3 regions of the Neobacillus sp. NPDC093127 genome follow, and region 3 is predicted to be linked to each of the others. Evidence: riboswitches for the same ligand, from Rfam matches in the RefSeq annotation. Region 3 holds a riboswitch; each other region holds the start of a gene.
What was found. Region 3 has a riboswitch for thiamine pyrophosphate ahead of thiT (energy-coupled thiamine transporter ThiT). Riboswitches for the same ligand answer to the same signal wherever they lie in the genome.

Region 1: another riboswitch for thiamine pyrophosphate. It lies ahead of ACIQCO_RS24330 (ABC transporter substrate-binding protein); the one in region 3 lies ahead of thiT (energy-coupled thiamine transporter ThiT).
Region 2: another riboswitch for thiamine pyrophosphate. It lies ahead of thiM (hydroxyethylthiazole kinase); the one in region 3 lies ahead of thiT (energy-coupled thiamine transporter ThiT).

What each region holds. Positions count from the first base shown of each region.
Region 1 covers NZ_JBIVOP010000025.1:60,633-66,258, forward strand. The annotation lists gene ACIQCO_RS24320 (GNAT family N-acetyltransferase) at 1-504, shown strand, start outside; partial or broken gene ACIQCO_RS24325 (methylated-DNA--[protein]-cysteine S-methyltransferase) at 975-1,455, opposite strand; TPP riboswitch at 1,752-1,861, shown strand; gene ACIQCO_RS24330 (ABC transporter substrate-binding protein) at 1,935-2,930, shown strand; gene ACIQCO_RS24335 (thiamine-binding protein) at 2,943-3,233, shown strand; gene ACIQCO_RS24340 (ABC transporter permease) at 3,233-3,994, shown strand; gene ACIQCO_RS24345 (ABC transporter ATP-binding protein) at 3,997-4,734, shown strand; gene ACIQCO_RS24350 (TatD family hydrolase) at 4,938-5,626, shown strand, end outside.
Region 2 covers NZ_JBIVOP010000013.1:87,853-93,478, reverse strand. The annotation lists gene ACIQCO_RS17755 (hypothetical protein) at 306-1,349, shown strand; gene ACIQCO_RS17750 (glycosyltransferase family 4 protein) at 1,456-2,568, shown strand; gene ACIQCO_RS17745 (HipA family kinase) at 2,568-3,350, shown strand; gene ACIQCO_RS17740 (glutaredoxin family protein) at 3,626-3,865, shown strand; TPP riboswitch at 4,092-4,200, shown strand; gene thiM (hydroxyethylthiazole kinase) at 4,279-5,097, shown strand; gene thiD (bifunctional hydroxymethylpyrimidine kinase/phosphomethylpyrimidine kinase) at 5,099-5,626, shown strand, end outside.
Region 3 covers NZ_JBIVOP010000006.1:196,913-202,538, forward strand. The annotation lists gene ACIQCO_RS10945 (helix-turn-helix transcriptional regulator) at 1-338, opposite strand, end outside; gene ACIQCO_RS10950 (FeoB-associated Cys-rich membrane protein) at 458-610, opposite strand; gene feoB (ferrous iron transport protein B) at 633-2,636, opposite strand; gene ACIQCO_RS10960 (FeoA family protein) at 2,636-2,860, opposite strand; gene thiT (energy-coupled thiamine transporter ThiT) at 3,022-3,609, opposite strand; TPP riboswitch at 3,731-3,838, opposite strand; gene ACIQCO_RS10970 (histidine kinase N-terminal domain-containing protein) at 4,045-5,187, shown strand; gene ACIQCO_RS10975 (GNAT family N-acetyltransferase) at 5,309-5,626, shown strand, end outside.

The DNA of each region.
Region 1 (5,626 bases), on a different contig from region 3:
TCCGAAATAGTAGAGAAATTCGAAGCCACAGGAGACCTTATACTCGGTAAGAAACAAGTTACCTTCTTTGCAGAATGTCTTACTGATGAATGCCTGAGAGTGGAAGATGTCGAGTATAAAAAGGCTACTATCGAGGATGTCGACAAAATCATTGCACTCCGCAGTTCGATTGAAGAATTTCAAATAAGAAGTGATGCACGCGATCTCCTTGTTCAAGCGATGGAATCCAACACAGCAAGAACCTATTATACTGTTGACAATGATGTCATTACTTCCTGTGTGTCAACAACAGCGGAAAATTCGATGTCGGCGATGATTGTAGGCGTCTGTACTCGAAAGGAATATCGCCGTAAGGGCCTGGCAACTGGAATCATGCAAAAGTTATTTAAGGATGTCCTTGACGAAGGTAAAACACTTTGTCTTTTTTATGATAATCCTGCAGCAGGCCGTATTTATAAGCGATTTGGCTTTAAGGATATCGGAATGTGGACAATGCATCGCTAATGAGCAATGGGACGAGATGCTTATCGAACAAACAACCCAGGGCTGTTTAAAGTTCAGTAGGTAGGTCACACCTTAAGATTTAATGGGCATATTTTAATATCTGCAATCATATATTTATAAAACATTTTCACTAGAAAGGGGAATCATTACCTGTGGATTATTGCATTTCTTGTGGAAAGGAATTATCAATTATGGAGCGGAATCGAACTGAATGCTGGGAGTGTAGAGATACGACAGCAGAAGCATATGCTGAAGAGGATTAATTAGTTCATTGTATTGTTATAATTCACGAGAAAAGATAACGCTTAATTCATTTCATATTGAACCCCCTCGTAAATAGGGCTGTCAAAAAATTAGTAGATAGGCTCATCTTCATCACAATCGGCAGGGGAACCGGGAGACTCCTGAGGGGACTCCTGCAGGCTGTACTTCCTTAGGAACTACAGCCTGCGTGCTTTTTTTCTGCTAACTTAGATACTTTTGAACGTTTTTTCATGTTTAAGCAGCCATTCCTTTCGCCACAATCCACCAGCATATCCGGTTAATTTCATTTGAACCAATAATCCGATGACATGGAATCACGATACTTAACTTGTTTTTTCCATTTGCACTGCCAACTGCCCTAATGGCCTTTTCATTTCCAATCGAAACAGCAATATCTTTGTAGGATCCCGTTTCAGCATAGGCTATTTCCGTTAACGCGTTCCACACTGTTTTTTGAAAGTTTGTTCCTTCAAAGTTGTAGGGGAATGTAAATTCCTGACGCACCCCTTTAAAATATTCATCCAATTGTTCAAAACACTCCACTAATACTTTAGGAGTCTCGACCTGCTTACTATTTTCTGCTAGCTCCCTCTCAGAGAACATAATTGAACAAACTCCCTCGGCTGTCCCCACTATCTCAATTACTCCAATTGGTGATTCATAATCTAATTTATGTAGTTGCTCCATATAAAAACCTCCATATCATTTAACCAAGTCTCGATGAGCCTTAAATTATATTTTTCATTTCTTTAGCTAAATCGTTTCATTCCTATTTCTCTTAGCTTATTACAATTTGTTATTACAGGTAAAGATAATATATTAAGTGGGGCACTTATATTCAACGTAATTGTTAATAACGACTTCATTTCCAGCTTTTTAATATAATAATTTCTTCGTTTCACTCCTTTCTAACAAATTTCCATTTTTTGCACTGTTCAAAATAAAGGTTTCTGTTATAATGTGTTTGGAATAAAATTTAATAGCTAGAATTGTAGGGGGACCGGTGTTGCCGGTTGAGATAGCATCCTTAAGATGCTGACTCTTAGAACCTGATCTGGTTGAGACCAGCGGAGGGAACATATTCTTAAACAAATAAAATTGTTTGCTTATATGCGCCCTGGGTTCTCCCCTAGGGCGCTTTTATTATGTACATAGGAGGAATAGGAATGAAGAAGTGGTTAATCGCAATATGTTCATTATTCATGATTGCGGGCTGTAGCAATTCGAATTCAGCATCAGAATCGAAAGAGAAAGACAAACAATCTCTGAAAAAGGTATCTGTCGTACTAGATTGGACACCAAACACAAATCATACCGGTTTATATGTGGCAAAAGAAAAAGGCTATTTTAAAGATGAAGGATTAGATGTAGACATCATTATGCCAGGTGATGCTGGAGCAGATCAGCTTGTCGCTTCAGGTAAATCAGAGTTTGGCGTAAGCTATCAGGAATCGATCACACAAGCACGCATACAAGGGGTTCCACTTGTTTCCATCGCAGCCGTTATTCAACATAATACATCTGGTTTTGCCTCACCAACTTCAAAAAACATTGTTTCACCAAAGGACTTTGCAGGTAAAACATATGGTGGCTGGGGCTCACCTGTTGAAAAATCAGTTATTTCTTCCTTAATGAAAAAAGAAAATGCCAATGTAAATAAAGTTTCGATTGTCAATATGGGAGATACTGATTTCTTTACAGCAGTGAAACGAGACATCGATTTCGCTTGGATTTATTATGCCTGGACTGGTGTTGAGGCAGAGTTACGTGGAGAAAAGCTCAATATGGTATACCTAACAGACTACTCTGATAAGCTCGATTATTACACACCAGTGCTCGCAACGAATGAAAACATGATAAAAGAAAACCCAGATACAGTAAAAGCTTTTGTAAAAGCTGCTTCCAAAGGGTATGAATTTGCAATTAAACATCCAGCCGATGCTGCCGATATTTTAATTAAGGCAGTGCCCGACCTGGATCCAAAGCTTGTTAAAAAAAGTCAAGAATGGCTTGCCACTAAATATCAAGATGATGCACCAAGATGGGGCGAGCAAAAACAAAAAGTATGGGAAAATTATGCTACATGGATGTTTGACAATGGACTTCTTGAGAAAAAGCTTGTTGCTAATAAAGCATTTACAAATAAATTTTTACCACAATAAGGGGGAAATGAAATGACAAATTCACTGATCAGTATTCAAATCATTCCAAAAACAAAAAATGGCGAAAGTGTTATTCCTTATGTAGATGAAGCAATCCGAGTGATTCAAGAGTCAGGTGTAAAATTCGAGGTCCATCCTCTTGAAACCACAATGGAGGGCGATTTACAGCAATTAATGCAGGTGATCACGAAAATGAATGATCGCATGATTGAGATGGGCAGCAGTAACGTTATCTCCCAAATAAAAGTATTGTACCAGCCATCAGGCATCTCCATGGATCAGCTTACGGAGAAATATAGATAATGATGAAAATCATAGCGAAAGGGTGGAGACCGTTATTGGTTCTCCTCCTTTTATTCATTGGTTGGGAAACAGTTGCGATTAAATCTGGAGTTCCGGATTGGCTTTTACCCACTCCGACAAAAATATTTTACGAGGGTTTCGATGGCTGGTCTAACTTTTTCCCAGATTTATTATCAACGATCAAGTTATCCTTACTCGGCTTTGCATTAGGTTTAGTAATCGGGTTACTTACAGCTATTCTATTGCACTTACTCCCGTTCATTCGGGAATCGATTTATCCGTTGCTAATCATCTCACAAAACATTCCTATTATCGTCCTAGCTCCTCTTTTAGTGATATGGTTTGGCTTTGGATTATTACCAAAAATGATCGTCATCACTCTCGTTTGCTTTTTTCCCATCACCGTTGCCGCATTAGATGGATTTAAGCAAACTTCCAATGAGTTAAAGCATTACATGATTATGGCAGGAGCATCAAATAAGCAATTATTTTGGAAGCTAGAGCTTCCCTATGCCCTTCCATCCTTATTTTCAGGTTTAAAAATATCCGCTACTTATAGTGTCATGGGGGCAGTTATTTCTGAATGGCTTGGTGCGAAGGAGGGTATCGGTGTTTATATGACGCTGGCCTCCTCATCCTTCCGTACAGATAGAGTGTTTGTAGCCATATTTGCTATTGTGGCATTAAGTTTATTATTTTTTTCTATCATCGTTCTGATTGAACGCTGGCTCGTTCGGTGGCAGTTGAAAGGGGCGAAATGAAAGTGAGTCATCTTACTGTTTCAAATATTTCTAAGCAATTTGACAAGAATGAAGTGATCAAAAATCTCGCATTCACAGTTGATAAGAATGAGTTTGTTTCGATTCTTGGGCCATCTGGCAGCGGGAAAAGTACCATTTTCAGTCTAATCGGAGGCATCCTCTCACCGGATCAAGGAACCATTCACTTAGATCATCAAGTCATTAACGGAAAACGGGGGTTTATTAGCTATATGCCACAAACCCCTTCTCTCCTCCCTTGGAGAACGATTGTCGAAAATGTATTGCTTGGGCAAGAGCTTCAAGGAAAAAAAGAAAAAGAAGCCGCATTAGAAATGATCGATATCGCTGGGTTAACAGGTTATGAAAATGCCTATCCTCATGAATTATCAGGTGGTATGAAACAAAGGGTTTCCTTTATTCGAGCATTATTAAGTCCCCAATCCATCATTTGCTTGGACGAACCTTTTTCGGCCTTAGATGAATTAACACGACTTGATATGCAAAAATGGCTATTATCAATTTGGGAAGAACATCGAAGAACTATCCTTTTCGTGACACATAATATTGAAGAAGCATTATTTCTATCTGACCGAATTATTGTTTTATCCAATAAACCATCTCAGGTGACAGCCGAATTTCACGTTCCTTTTTCACGTCCAAGAGAGGAAAGTCTATTTCTAGAAGACGAGTTCTTAGAATGGAAAAGGAAAATTTACTATTCTCTTAAAAAACGATCATGAGTCTCAACTCGCAACCTAGGCATGGAAATCAGCCTAATATGAGTTTATACACCAACATAATAAAGGCGGTGTGAGCAGAGCTATACTTCACAAATTTAAAGTGGTAAATTTATTTATCTAACTTTAGATGGGATAGACTGATGCATTTATGCGACGCTCCGCCCCTTTTCCACAAAAACAGGAGAGTGATTACGTTGCTAAAAATGATTGATGCACATATTCATTTGGATCATTACAACGATGAAGAAATAAAAGATATTATTGAAAGAGACTCATCCTTAGAAGCACTAATATCCGTTTCTTTTGATTTAGAATCAAGTAAAAAAAATAAAGATCTTGCCAACATAAACTCAAAGGTGAAGCCAGCCTTCGGCTATCATCCTGAACAAACTCCCCCTACGGAGAAACATATGGCTGAACTTTTCAGTTGGATAAAGAGTCATCAAAATGACATGGTCGCAATTGGTGAAGTAGGGCTACCATATTATTTAGGGAAAGAACAAAAACTAACCACTCTTCAACGCAGCCAATACATTGAACTATTAGAAGCATTTATTAAACTAAGTAAGGAATTAGAAAAACCTATCGTCCTTCATGCTGTTTATGAAGATGCACCGATCGTTTGTGATCTTTTGGAGAGATACTCCCTTTCAAAAGCCCATTTCCATTGGTTCAAAGGTGATTCCAAAACGATAAAGCGAATGGCAGATAACGGGTACTACATTTCTATTACGCCCGATGTTTTGTATGAGGAGGAAATTCAACATCTCGTTCAATCCTTTCCACTTCAGCAAATCATGGTCGAAACAGATGGTCCATGGCCTTTTGAAGGACCTTTCGCTGGAAAGATGACCCATCCTTCCATGATGAAAGAATCGATTAAAACCATATC
Region 2 (5,626 bases), on a different contig from region 3:
CGGTCTCAACGCCGCTAAAATAGCAGCCACCGTTCGAAATTCTCGAACGGTGGCTTTTTGTATCGATATAGGGCTGGGTGCGAAAAAGATGCATCTTATAGTTTTTTCGTATTGTAGCCGCATGCCTATACATTTTCTTACATTCATGAATTAAATATAAAAGAGGACAAGACCGAAAAATGATAGGTTTTTATCAGACAATCTTTTGGTCAGGTCAGAAGAAAAACGGAATTAGTTAATTAGCTTACGATTAGCAATTGGACAACGATTGTCTGCTAATTAATTTAGTATTAAAGGAGGTTAATATGGATATTAATCAACTGAAAGATTGGACAAAAGATATCCGAGTTCTAAATGTGGCAAACGCGGACGTGGAAGTAGAGAATAATACTCCTCTAATCATGCTCGGTAAAGGCCGTCAAGGAGCGGTTTTTCAAGTTTCTGACGATATTTGCGTGAAAGTGTTTGGTAATGCTGAAGATTGTGACCGGGAACACTATGCCTTATCGCTAGGACAGAAGACAGAGCTTTTTCCGAAAATACATGCAAAAGGGCCGCTCTATATTGCGATGGATATTATTAGAGGGGTCGATGTGCGTGAATACCTGCAATCCCAGCCACTAACACGGGCACTTTCTTCCAAACTAATTGAGATGTTAATCACATTTAAAGAAATCGGTTTTGAACGGATTGATCATCATAAGCGGCAAATTTACGTCCAAGAAGATGGCAGCTTAAAAGTGATTGATGTGGCCAGAACGGTTTGGCGCGACCGTGTTTATCCGTATCCAAGGAAATTATTGAATTCATTAGGGGAAGAAAATAAAGCATTATTTTTAACACATGTTCAAGAATTGGCTCCCGAGTTATACGAGGAATGGCTGCACTACATCCGGCTGGAAGAGATATCCCATCAAATTTACCAAGTACTACTACCGGAAAAGCCTAACAAAGAGACATTGAAAAATCTCAGTAAAAAGTTGTTAACAACCGAGGATGAGCAAAAATACGTTAATCAATTACAAGGCTTAGTTCAAAAGGTGTTCAAGGAAGAATGGGTCAAAACGATGCTTGCTCGCGGAAAGGACCCTGAAGCTGTAATGGAAAAAATCGATCAATATTGGGATTCACTTGAGCAGGAACTAAAACAAGGCAGGGATCGAGGCAGAGATCGAGGCAGAGATCGAGATAGGGATCGAGACAGGGACAAAGGCCGTAAACAAGAAAGACGGTATGAAGGGGAAACCCGGCGCTCTCATGATAAACATCACCATGGTGGAAAACGGTATGAAGGGGATAGACACCGTGTACGTACAGTTGGTAAGCGCAAAAGCCGGCACCACAAATAAATTACCTGCAGAGCCTGGGGAAATTGACCATTATTAAGATGACAGGCAAAACACAAAAGCCATTCTCAATGAGGAGGGGAACCCAATAATACAAGGAGCTGACAAAATGAAAGTACTTGTAATCTGGCGGCTGCTCACTGTTGGCGGTGTCAATGCCGGATGGCGAAATCGTTCGATTTATTTTAAAAAGAAGGGAATTGAAACTGAGTTTCTTTATACGACCGACCACGGCGGGCTCCATATTATGCAGGATGTCGCTAAAGTTTATTTAACAAAAGATAAAAACGAGATTATTAACATTATCAAGGACAATGCCTATGATGCCATCATAGTCGTCGACACGGGGGCCGCCTATAAATGGATTCGAAAGGCCAAATATAAGGGTCCCGTTTTAATTGAAGCTCGCACACCTGAGCTGATCAAGCTTCAGCCCCATTTAAAAACCTTCAATGGAATTCAGCCGGAACTAATTATCGTTCCTTCACAATATCAAAGGCGTTTGGTTTCTATTCTTACTGAGGACATCCCTATCCACGTTATCCATAATGGCGTTGATACGTCTTTTTTCCGAGCCTTATCGAATGAGGAAATTGATTACGAGAGCATACCCAAACTTCCCACCGGTAAAAAGATCATCGGCTGGATTGGCCGTCTGGACAAACGGAAAAACTGGCCAATGTTGATTGAGGTCGCCAAAAAGATAAACAGCGAACGTGATGATATTGAAATTTGGGTCATTGGCGGAGCGCAAAGTGTCCAGCGTGAAGAATTCGCCGCTGTATGGCAAGAGGAGGAACTCACTGAAATTATCAAGTGGTTCCCTGTCATTCCCTATCAGCAAATGCCTCATGTATATGCAAAAATACGTCAATCAGGCGGCTGCACACTCGCCACTACGAAAGCAGAATCATTCGGCAATACCTTTATCGAATCAATGGTATGCGGTGTGCCTGTAGTTGCCTCCAATATTATGCCAATTAACGAACTTATCGTAAATGGTGAAACAGGACTGCTTTATCGAGGACAAAATGTCGAGGATGCTGTCAATCAAATTTATGGTATTATCAACGAACCAGAAATCCATCAACAAATGTCACAGGCTGCCATTCAAAGGGTGGAAGAGATGTTCGCGATTCAAGTGGTAGCGGAACAATATATTCGCTTATTGCAAAAATTAGTCAAGGCGGATACTCTTGGTCATGACGAGGTGAAGCCTTAATGATCGAACCCCTTACTTATCTTAGGAAACTAGAAGGAAAATCGAATGCTCATTTAATCACTTTTAGTGATGGTAAAGACTATGTCGTGAAATATTTTCAGCCTGGTTTTGAAAAATCATTACCAAATGAATGGGTCGGATATGGCTTAGGAAGATACCTTGGACTCCCGATTCCCTTTGCGAAAATAATCGAAATTCCACCAGAATTCTCTGCACAAGTGCCAGAGCTTAGTGAGATGAGCCTTGCACAACATCAATTTGCTTCGTTGTATATTCCCAATTGTTTGGATGGACATCAGGTTTCCAATGTTAGCCAGATTATCAATCACCAGACGTTAGCAGGAATCATTCTATTAGATTACTGGCTTTGTAATCGGGACCGCACGAGGAAGAACATTCTTTTGCGAGAAGAAACCGCGAATTCTTATCGGTTAGCGATTATTGACCAGGCCGAAATTTTCGGATCCTATAGCTGGAATCAATTTGATCTAGAAACTCTCCCGACTGAATTGCTAAAAAGTACAACCCATCAAATAATGGCTTCCTTTATTGAGGATGAGACACAATTTATCGAGCAATTGGAGTTAATTCAAACCATTCCCATTTTATTAATAGAGGAAATCGTTGAAGTAATCCCTGATGACTGGAATGTGTCAAAGGATGAAAAAAAGGCGATGGTCACTGCCCTAGTGACAAGACGTAAAAGAATACTGCCGGATTTAATGAATAAATTTATCAAAAAAATATACCAGCCCATACATGAAAACTGCCAAAACGGTTAAAAGAAGGGGTGTCAGGCACCACAAAAAGACACTTTCGGCAAAATGTCCACCCCAGGTGGACATTTTGGTTTTTTTTGTAATTTATTCGAGTGATCCTCGAGAATTTGATGTGATTTGTTTCTTTTGTACTGCTAATATAGTATTTTATTGGTCATCGTTTATAATGTAAATATTGCTTGGGAAAGCGCAAGAACTGACAATTATCGAGTTAAGGAGTGGCATTCCCAATTTCCTGCATAACATACGAAAAACTTAGAAAGAGTGGAAAATGAAAAATGAAAAAACAGGTTATCGTTTATACGACAAATGACTGCATAGAATGCGATATGGTCAAAAAAGTACTAACACAGGAAGGGATTCCATTTGAAACCAGAAACGTGTTTGCCAATTCTCAATATCAAAAGGAAGTGGAGAAACTTGGTTTTATGGGTGTCCCAGTTACAGTGGTTGATCATCGTGCGGTTAAGGGGTTTACAAATGAACTAAAAGAGCTTATGGATTTCGCGAAAAGCTAAAAAAGGAAATGGATATATAGCTAAAGGATGAAACTTAATATGATGAAATAGGTTTCTAATCAAGGCGACTGCATGAACAAAGACGATTTTAAAAATAAACGGTTCGAAAATGTTAGTTTTATCCTGCAATGTTTTTAAGCTTTTTCCCAAAAGAGCTTAATCATTGGAATAATTTCCTTTACATCCAATTTATTTAGCGCTAATATGAACATAATTTAATATGTGATGTATCTACTAGGGGTGCCCTGTATTCAGGCTGAGAGAAAACGTTTAGTTTTTAACCCTTCGGACCTGATCTGGGTAATACCAGCGTAGGAAAGTAGTCGAGTGAAGTGATTTTATTCTCATGCTTACTAACCAGGTCCTTTTTGGGGGATCTGGTTTTTTTATTTTTAAAAAAGGGAGAGATTAAAATGGAAAAAATCAAATTATCTGAGACTTTACAAAAAGTAAGAAAGGTAAACCCGCTTGTCCATAACATAACAAATGTTGTCGTCACGAATTTTACGGCAAATGGGCTTCTTGCCCTCGGTGCATCACCAGTCATGGCCAACGCCATCGAAGAGGCAGCAGATATGGCACAGATTGCTAGTTCACTAGTTTTGAATATTGGAACGTTAAACCCACAGTCGGTGGAGGCAATGATCCTGGCTGGAAATGCCGCTAATAAGCACGATATTCCAGTCATTTTTGACCCGGTTGGCGCGGGTGCTACCAGGTATCGAACCGAAACCGCACAAAAAATCATGAACGAAGTCAATGTTTCAGTGATTAGAGGGAATGGGGCCGAAATCGCCAATGTTGTTGGCGAGGATTGGGAAATTAAGGGCGTTGATGCAGGAGATGCAAAAGGGAACCTCCTTGATCTCGCCACCACCGCTGCCCAAAAATTAAATTGTGTCGTCGTCGTAACCGGAAAGGAGGATGTCGTGTCAGACGGGGAAACGACATATACAGTTGCCAATGGACACCCGATTTTGACAAAAGTAACAGGTACCGGCTGCCTATTAACTTCTGTAATTGGAGCTTTTGCGGGAGTGGAAAAGGATCTGCTCACGGCATCTGTAGCTGCTCTAGCTTACTATGGCATTGCGGCGGAACAGGCAGCCGAGAAAACAGCGGAGCTGGGGCCGGGCAGTTTCCAAATCGAATTTTTAAATCAATTGTCATTGGTTTCGGGAGATGAAGTTAATTTATATGCTTTATTTAATAAAATGAGCGGAGGAATGTAATATGAAAAAGGCATTAACAATTGCGGGTTCCGATTCGGGCGGCGGGGCTGGGATTCAGGCTGATTTGAAAACATTTCAAGAATTAGAGGTTTACGGCATGTCGGCTTTAACTGCTATCACGGCCCAAAATACATTGGGAGTTCATGCGGTATATCCGATGACGGTTGAGGCAGTTGCCAAACAGATTGAGGCCATCGGGGAGGATATCGGTGCAGACGCGGTGAAAACAGGAATGCTTTTTAGCGCAGAAATCATCGAGGCCGTTTCGGAACAACTCGTAAAATATCAATGGGAGAACGTGGTTGTTGACCCTGTGATGATTGCAAAAGGCGGTGCCTCCTTGCTCCAGCAGGAAGCCATTTTTTCTATGAAAAAGAATTTATTGCCGCTGGCTAAAGTGGTGACTCCGAATATTCCTGAGGCGGAAGTGCTGACTGGCATGGTGATTCGGACATATGGTGATAAGAAGGAGGCAGCCAAACGACTTTATGAAATAGGTGTGAAAAATATCGTTATTAAAGGCGGTCAT
Region 3 (5,626 bases):
TGAAGAATAAATCCGTTTTTCTTTGATATCGCTTTCCACCATAAGCGGCCGCCCATCGTTTTCATCCTGCGATAATCAATACCTTCTCTGGCAACCGTCTCCAATACTTCCAAGGGCTCGTTCCCAAATAAAAATTGAACTGTTTCTGTTTCACGAAATAGTGCGCAAATAGCAACAACGGTAGACCAATTGGCTAGAACTCTTCCCTTCTCAATTTGCACAAGCGTTTTCTTTGAGACACCAATAATATCTGCCATTTTATCCTGCGTATAACCTGCTTCAGTTCGGATTAATCGAAGCTTTTCAGAAACCTGCATGATAATTTCTTCCCTGGTCACATTTAGCCCTTCCTTCAATAGCATCTAGTGTAATTTTACACAAATCCCATTCATCATTCAAATCATACGAATAAAAAACTGCTATCGTCTTAAGATAGCAGTTTTTTCCGAGATTTTTATCACAATTTTGGCGGAATGCCGCACTGGCTTGAACAAGAATTTTTCAACTCACAGGCGGCGCATTTTCCTTTTTTCGATTTATTTATGAATTTCACAAAATGCCAAATCGCGTATCCAAAGATAGCTGCACCTATCAAAACACTGGCAATCATTTGCTCCACCTCTTTTTTAGAATTATACAAATCCCAACAATCTGCCGCCTTGATAAATGATTAAGGATAAAACATAGGCAATTGCGAAAGCATAGATCATCGAAAAAGCTGTCCACTTTTTCGAGGTTGTTTCTTTATAGATGGTTGCTACGGTTGCTAGGCACGGAATATACAACAAAATAAATACCATGAAACTATATGCCGCAAGCGGGGTATAGTAATCTGCTAATAGGCCCTGCAAACTGGCATCGTTTGGTACAAAATAGATTATATTCATTGTTGATATAATCGCTTCTTTGGCTAGGAATCCTGTAATTAATGACGCGGATGCCTGCCATGTAGAAAAGCCAATTGGTGCGAAAATTGGCGCAATCGCATTTCCAATCGCAGCCAAATAACTGTGATCCATATCCACATTTAAACCATTAGGACCAGCGTATGATAACAACCAGATAAAGACAGAACCCGCAAAAATAAATGTTCCTGCCTTTCTAACGAAGCCTTTCCCTTTATCCCAAGTACTTCTCCATAATGATTGGAATTGAGGAAGACGATACGGCGGCAATTCAATCACAAACAAGGAAGTTTCTGATTTTAAAATCGTAGAAGAAAAGATTTTTGCCAAAATTAACGCTACAACAATTCCAAGGACATACAGGCTTAGAACAACAAATGCCTTATTACCGGCAAAAAAGGCGCCCACAAATAAAGCATATACAGGCAAACGAGCTGAACAGGACATTAACGGCGTAAGTAAGATGGTTAATAGCCTTTCCCTTGGGGTTTCAATCGTTCTTGCCGCCATGATTCCAGGGACATTACAGCCAAAACCAATCATCATCGGAATAAAGGCCTTCCCATTCAATCCTACCGATTCCATAATTCGGTCCATGACTAGGGCAACCCGGGCCATGTACCCGGAGTCTTCCAATAACGAAATAAAGAAGAATAGAATAAAGATTTGCGGCACAAACACGAGAACACCGCCGACCCCGGCTACTAATCCATTAATTATTAAGGCATGAATAAACTCAGAAGCATTTATCGCCGTTAATACCTTTTCGAATCCGACCGTAACCGGACCAGTTAAAAGGGCATCCAAGCCATCGGATAATGGTGTTCCTAACCAATCAAATGTCAGCATGAACATCAAATACATCAGCAGCAAAAAGATTGGCATCCCAATATAGCGATTAGTTACGATGCTGTCAATTTTTTCTGAGAGCGGGATATCCGAATTACTTTTTTTAGCTACTTCAGCAACGATCATCTCAATGACTTCTTTTCTTTTTAAATAGATGAAGTTTGCTATTGATTTACTCTCATAAAGTTTCTGAAGTTGTAATTCTAAATGTGCGGTAATTGCCTCAAGCTTTTCGGCGTCTGCAATACTATTAACATAGTCTTTAACATAGTCATTTCCTTCAAAATACTGAATCGCCAGAAAACGCGCAGAATGATTAGTTTTTCCGCTTATTTCAGCAGTCAACAAAGTGATTGCTTCCTCAACCTCTTTTCCATAATAAACGAGGTTCTTTTTCGTTGGCTGAATCGATTTTGTGGCGATGACATCGACGAGCTTATCACAGCCCTTTCCACTTCTTGCCACGACTGGGACGACCGGTACACCAAGAACTTCCGATAACTTAGAAGCGTCAATATGAATTCCACGCTTATTAGCCACATCGATCATATTTAGACCAATAAGAGCTGGCTTTTCAAATTCAAGTAATTGCAGGGTTAAATGTAAATTTCGTTCTAATTGTGAAGCATCCAATATATTTAACAGGCGGTCAACAGATTCATTCAAGAAAAAGGAAGTAACCACCCCTTCATCTTTTGATAACGGATTAAGAGTGTATACACCTGGTAAATCGATTAAATGGCCAATATTATTTTTGAAAACGCCAACTTTCTTTTCAACGGTTACACCGCTCCAGTTACCGACATACTCATAGGAACCTGTTAGATTATTAAACAAGGAAGTTTTCCCAGTATTGGGGTTTCCGATAAGCGCGATTTCCATTATATTCTCTCCACTTCAATCTGTACTGCTTCCCGGCGGCGGATGCCGACACATTGTCCGCAGGATTCAATCATAATCGGGCCGCCAAATGGCATGACACATTTCACGCACACTTCTGAGCCTTCTGTTATCCCTAAATCTAGTAAACGTCTTTGTACCAGGTGACCAACATGAGAAATGTCAATAATCTTTCCCTTATCTCCTGCTTTTAACGATCCAAACATGTATATCACCCTTATCTATGTTAATTGAGAATGATTATCTTTCTAAATGTATTTTAACACTTTTTTAGGGTAATAAGCATAGTAAATTTGACAATTGTTCGAAAAGTTTTCAAAAAAAAAAGGAAGCGAGAATATTTCTCTTCCTTTTTTTTTATTTATATTTAATTTTTTCCAAGGATTACTCTCTTTGGTACTGCACCGATGACGAGAATCACGATAATGGCACTAATCACAAAGCTTGGGAGCATATATGTTCCATTATAACCTAGAGAGTAAATCATAACCGGTTGTCCTTTTGGAGCATATTCCCCGAAAAAGACAGCACCGGCAATAACATGACAAAGATAACGCAATAAACTTCCTACAAATGCCCCTATTACTACATAGGTCATCCACTTCCCCTTATTTCCTTCATCATAGGATTTCTTAATTTTTCCGGCCACTAAACCGGCTAACCCCACAACTGTAAAGGCAATAAAATAGTCGAGAATCCCCTGAACAATGAAATAAATTTTCCCGAATCCAAGGACTACTTGGAGAAGCCCAAGTAAGAATCCCGTTAATAATCCGCCACGTATTCCCCAGCGATAGGCCATGAGAAAAATCGGCACCATAGCAATCGAAATAGACCCGCCCTGCGGCCAAATTTTTAATGAAAGCAGCTCGGCGGCAAAATCCAATAAAAAGGCAAGTGCTGAAAAAACAGCCACCTCGGCGATAAATAGTGTGTTACTTCTCTTTTTGTTCACTCCTGTTTCCCCCTATTAAACGTTTTGGATTCGTTTGATATCTTCCTTAAACAAGATGGTGCCCCTAAATTTAAACGAAAAAAAAAGCAATGAGACATAAGGAATTGTCTGCATTGCTTTACGATCCGGCAAACCACATCCCTACGCTAGTGTTAACTAACAGGTTCATAGGGTCAGAACTCTCAACGTTCACTCTCAGCCGCCTAAAGCAGCCCCCCCTGTGGAAATATTCAATTGATTCCCTATCGAATATACTATTGATTTAGCGCCTTTACAAGGAAAATATTCCACCCATGTTGAAAACCTATGATTTTATTTATCAAATCAGATTTATCTAACTAATATTGGGAAATTTTTTTTATTTCAATTAATAAAGGATTTTACTAATAATAAGCGAATTATCTTTGTAATCATGTTTGGACAGAGGGGGTTAATATGTTTATAGATGAACAAACCGATTTAATTGCCTTTTTTGCTAAAAATAAAGAGAATTTATTAATAGAATGGGGTAATTCAACTGTTATTTCTAAAGGGGACCCTTATTTAGGTGAAATTCAGGAAAATGCTAAAGCCCTTCTTAACGTAGTATTAACAATGCATCAGATGAATGAACAGGAAATCTTAACGATGCTTGAAAATCTTGCAAAAAAAATTTCACATGAAAGAGTAATGGCTAATATTAACATTGGTGATTTTGTTTATAATGTCAATTTAGGCAGAACGGTTTTATACAGCTATTTAAGTAAAACGGGTATTCCTTGGCCGGAACTGCAGGAATCAATGAATAAAATTAATTTCTGCTTCGATAAATTTCTTTATTTTGCCGTTTCTTTTTATACAGAGGCCAAAAACAAAATCATTGAAGAAAAAACTATGTTCATTGATTCAACCCATCAGGATCGGTTAACACTCCTTGGACAAATGACATCAAGTTTCATTCATGAATTTAGGAACCCGCTTACATCTGTTCAGGGATTTATTCAATTACTAAAAGCAGATTATCCAAATATGAAGTATTTAGAAATTATTTCGAGCGAGCTGGATCAGCTAAATTTTCGTATCTCCCAGTTCCTGCTTTTATCGAAAAAAGAATTAATCGGCAAAGAAAAATCTGATTTCAATATGAATAAGCTTATTGATGAAGTACTAAACTTTCTCTATCCAAGTATTCTTGATGGTAAAGTTAAAATAAATAAGGATTTATGTGAAGATATTACACTAAATGGTTATGCTGACGAAATTAGACAGGTCTTTATAAATATCATTTTTAATGCCATTGATGTCTTTAATCATCATGAGCATGAGCACCCAACAATAAATATTGTTAGCTTTTTAAAAGATAATCAGCACATCACAATCGATATTTCTAATAATGGACCGATGATTCCGGCAGAATTGCAGGAAACCATTTTTGAGCCATTTTTTACGACCAAAAAACTTGGCACAGGGCTTGGCTTGTTTGTATGTAAAGAAATTATTGAAAAACATAAAGGAGAGATGTCTTGTGATTCCAAACCAGAGAAAACCACTTTTTCACTTACTCTCCCTCTTGCCGCAGACTCCAAAATATATGAATAAACTAAGCTAAACATGCCCTGCTTATCCGGAGCGGGGTTTTTTTTATTTTCTTCCATATTCACCTTCCGAAAAAGCCTTTTTGGCATATGATGTACTAAAATTTTTTTCGGGAGCTTTGCCTATGTTTACCTTAAAAGTTGACCATGAAATTGAGCTTCAATTATTTGAACGGCATCACGCATTAAAACTGTATCAACTTGTTGAAGAAAACCGCGAACATTTACGGGAGTGGATGCCGTGGGTTGACAGTATGACTGCCCCTTATCATTTCGAATCCATCATACCGGTTTGGCTTTCTCAATTTGCTGAGAATACGGCCCTTAATGTTGGAATTATTTACAAAGGGGAACTTGTCGGGTCGATTGGATTACATCAAATGGATTGGTATAACAGCACGGCAAGTATTGGCTATTACCTTGCTAAAAAAGCGGAAGGACAC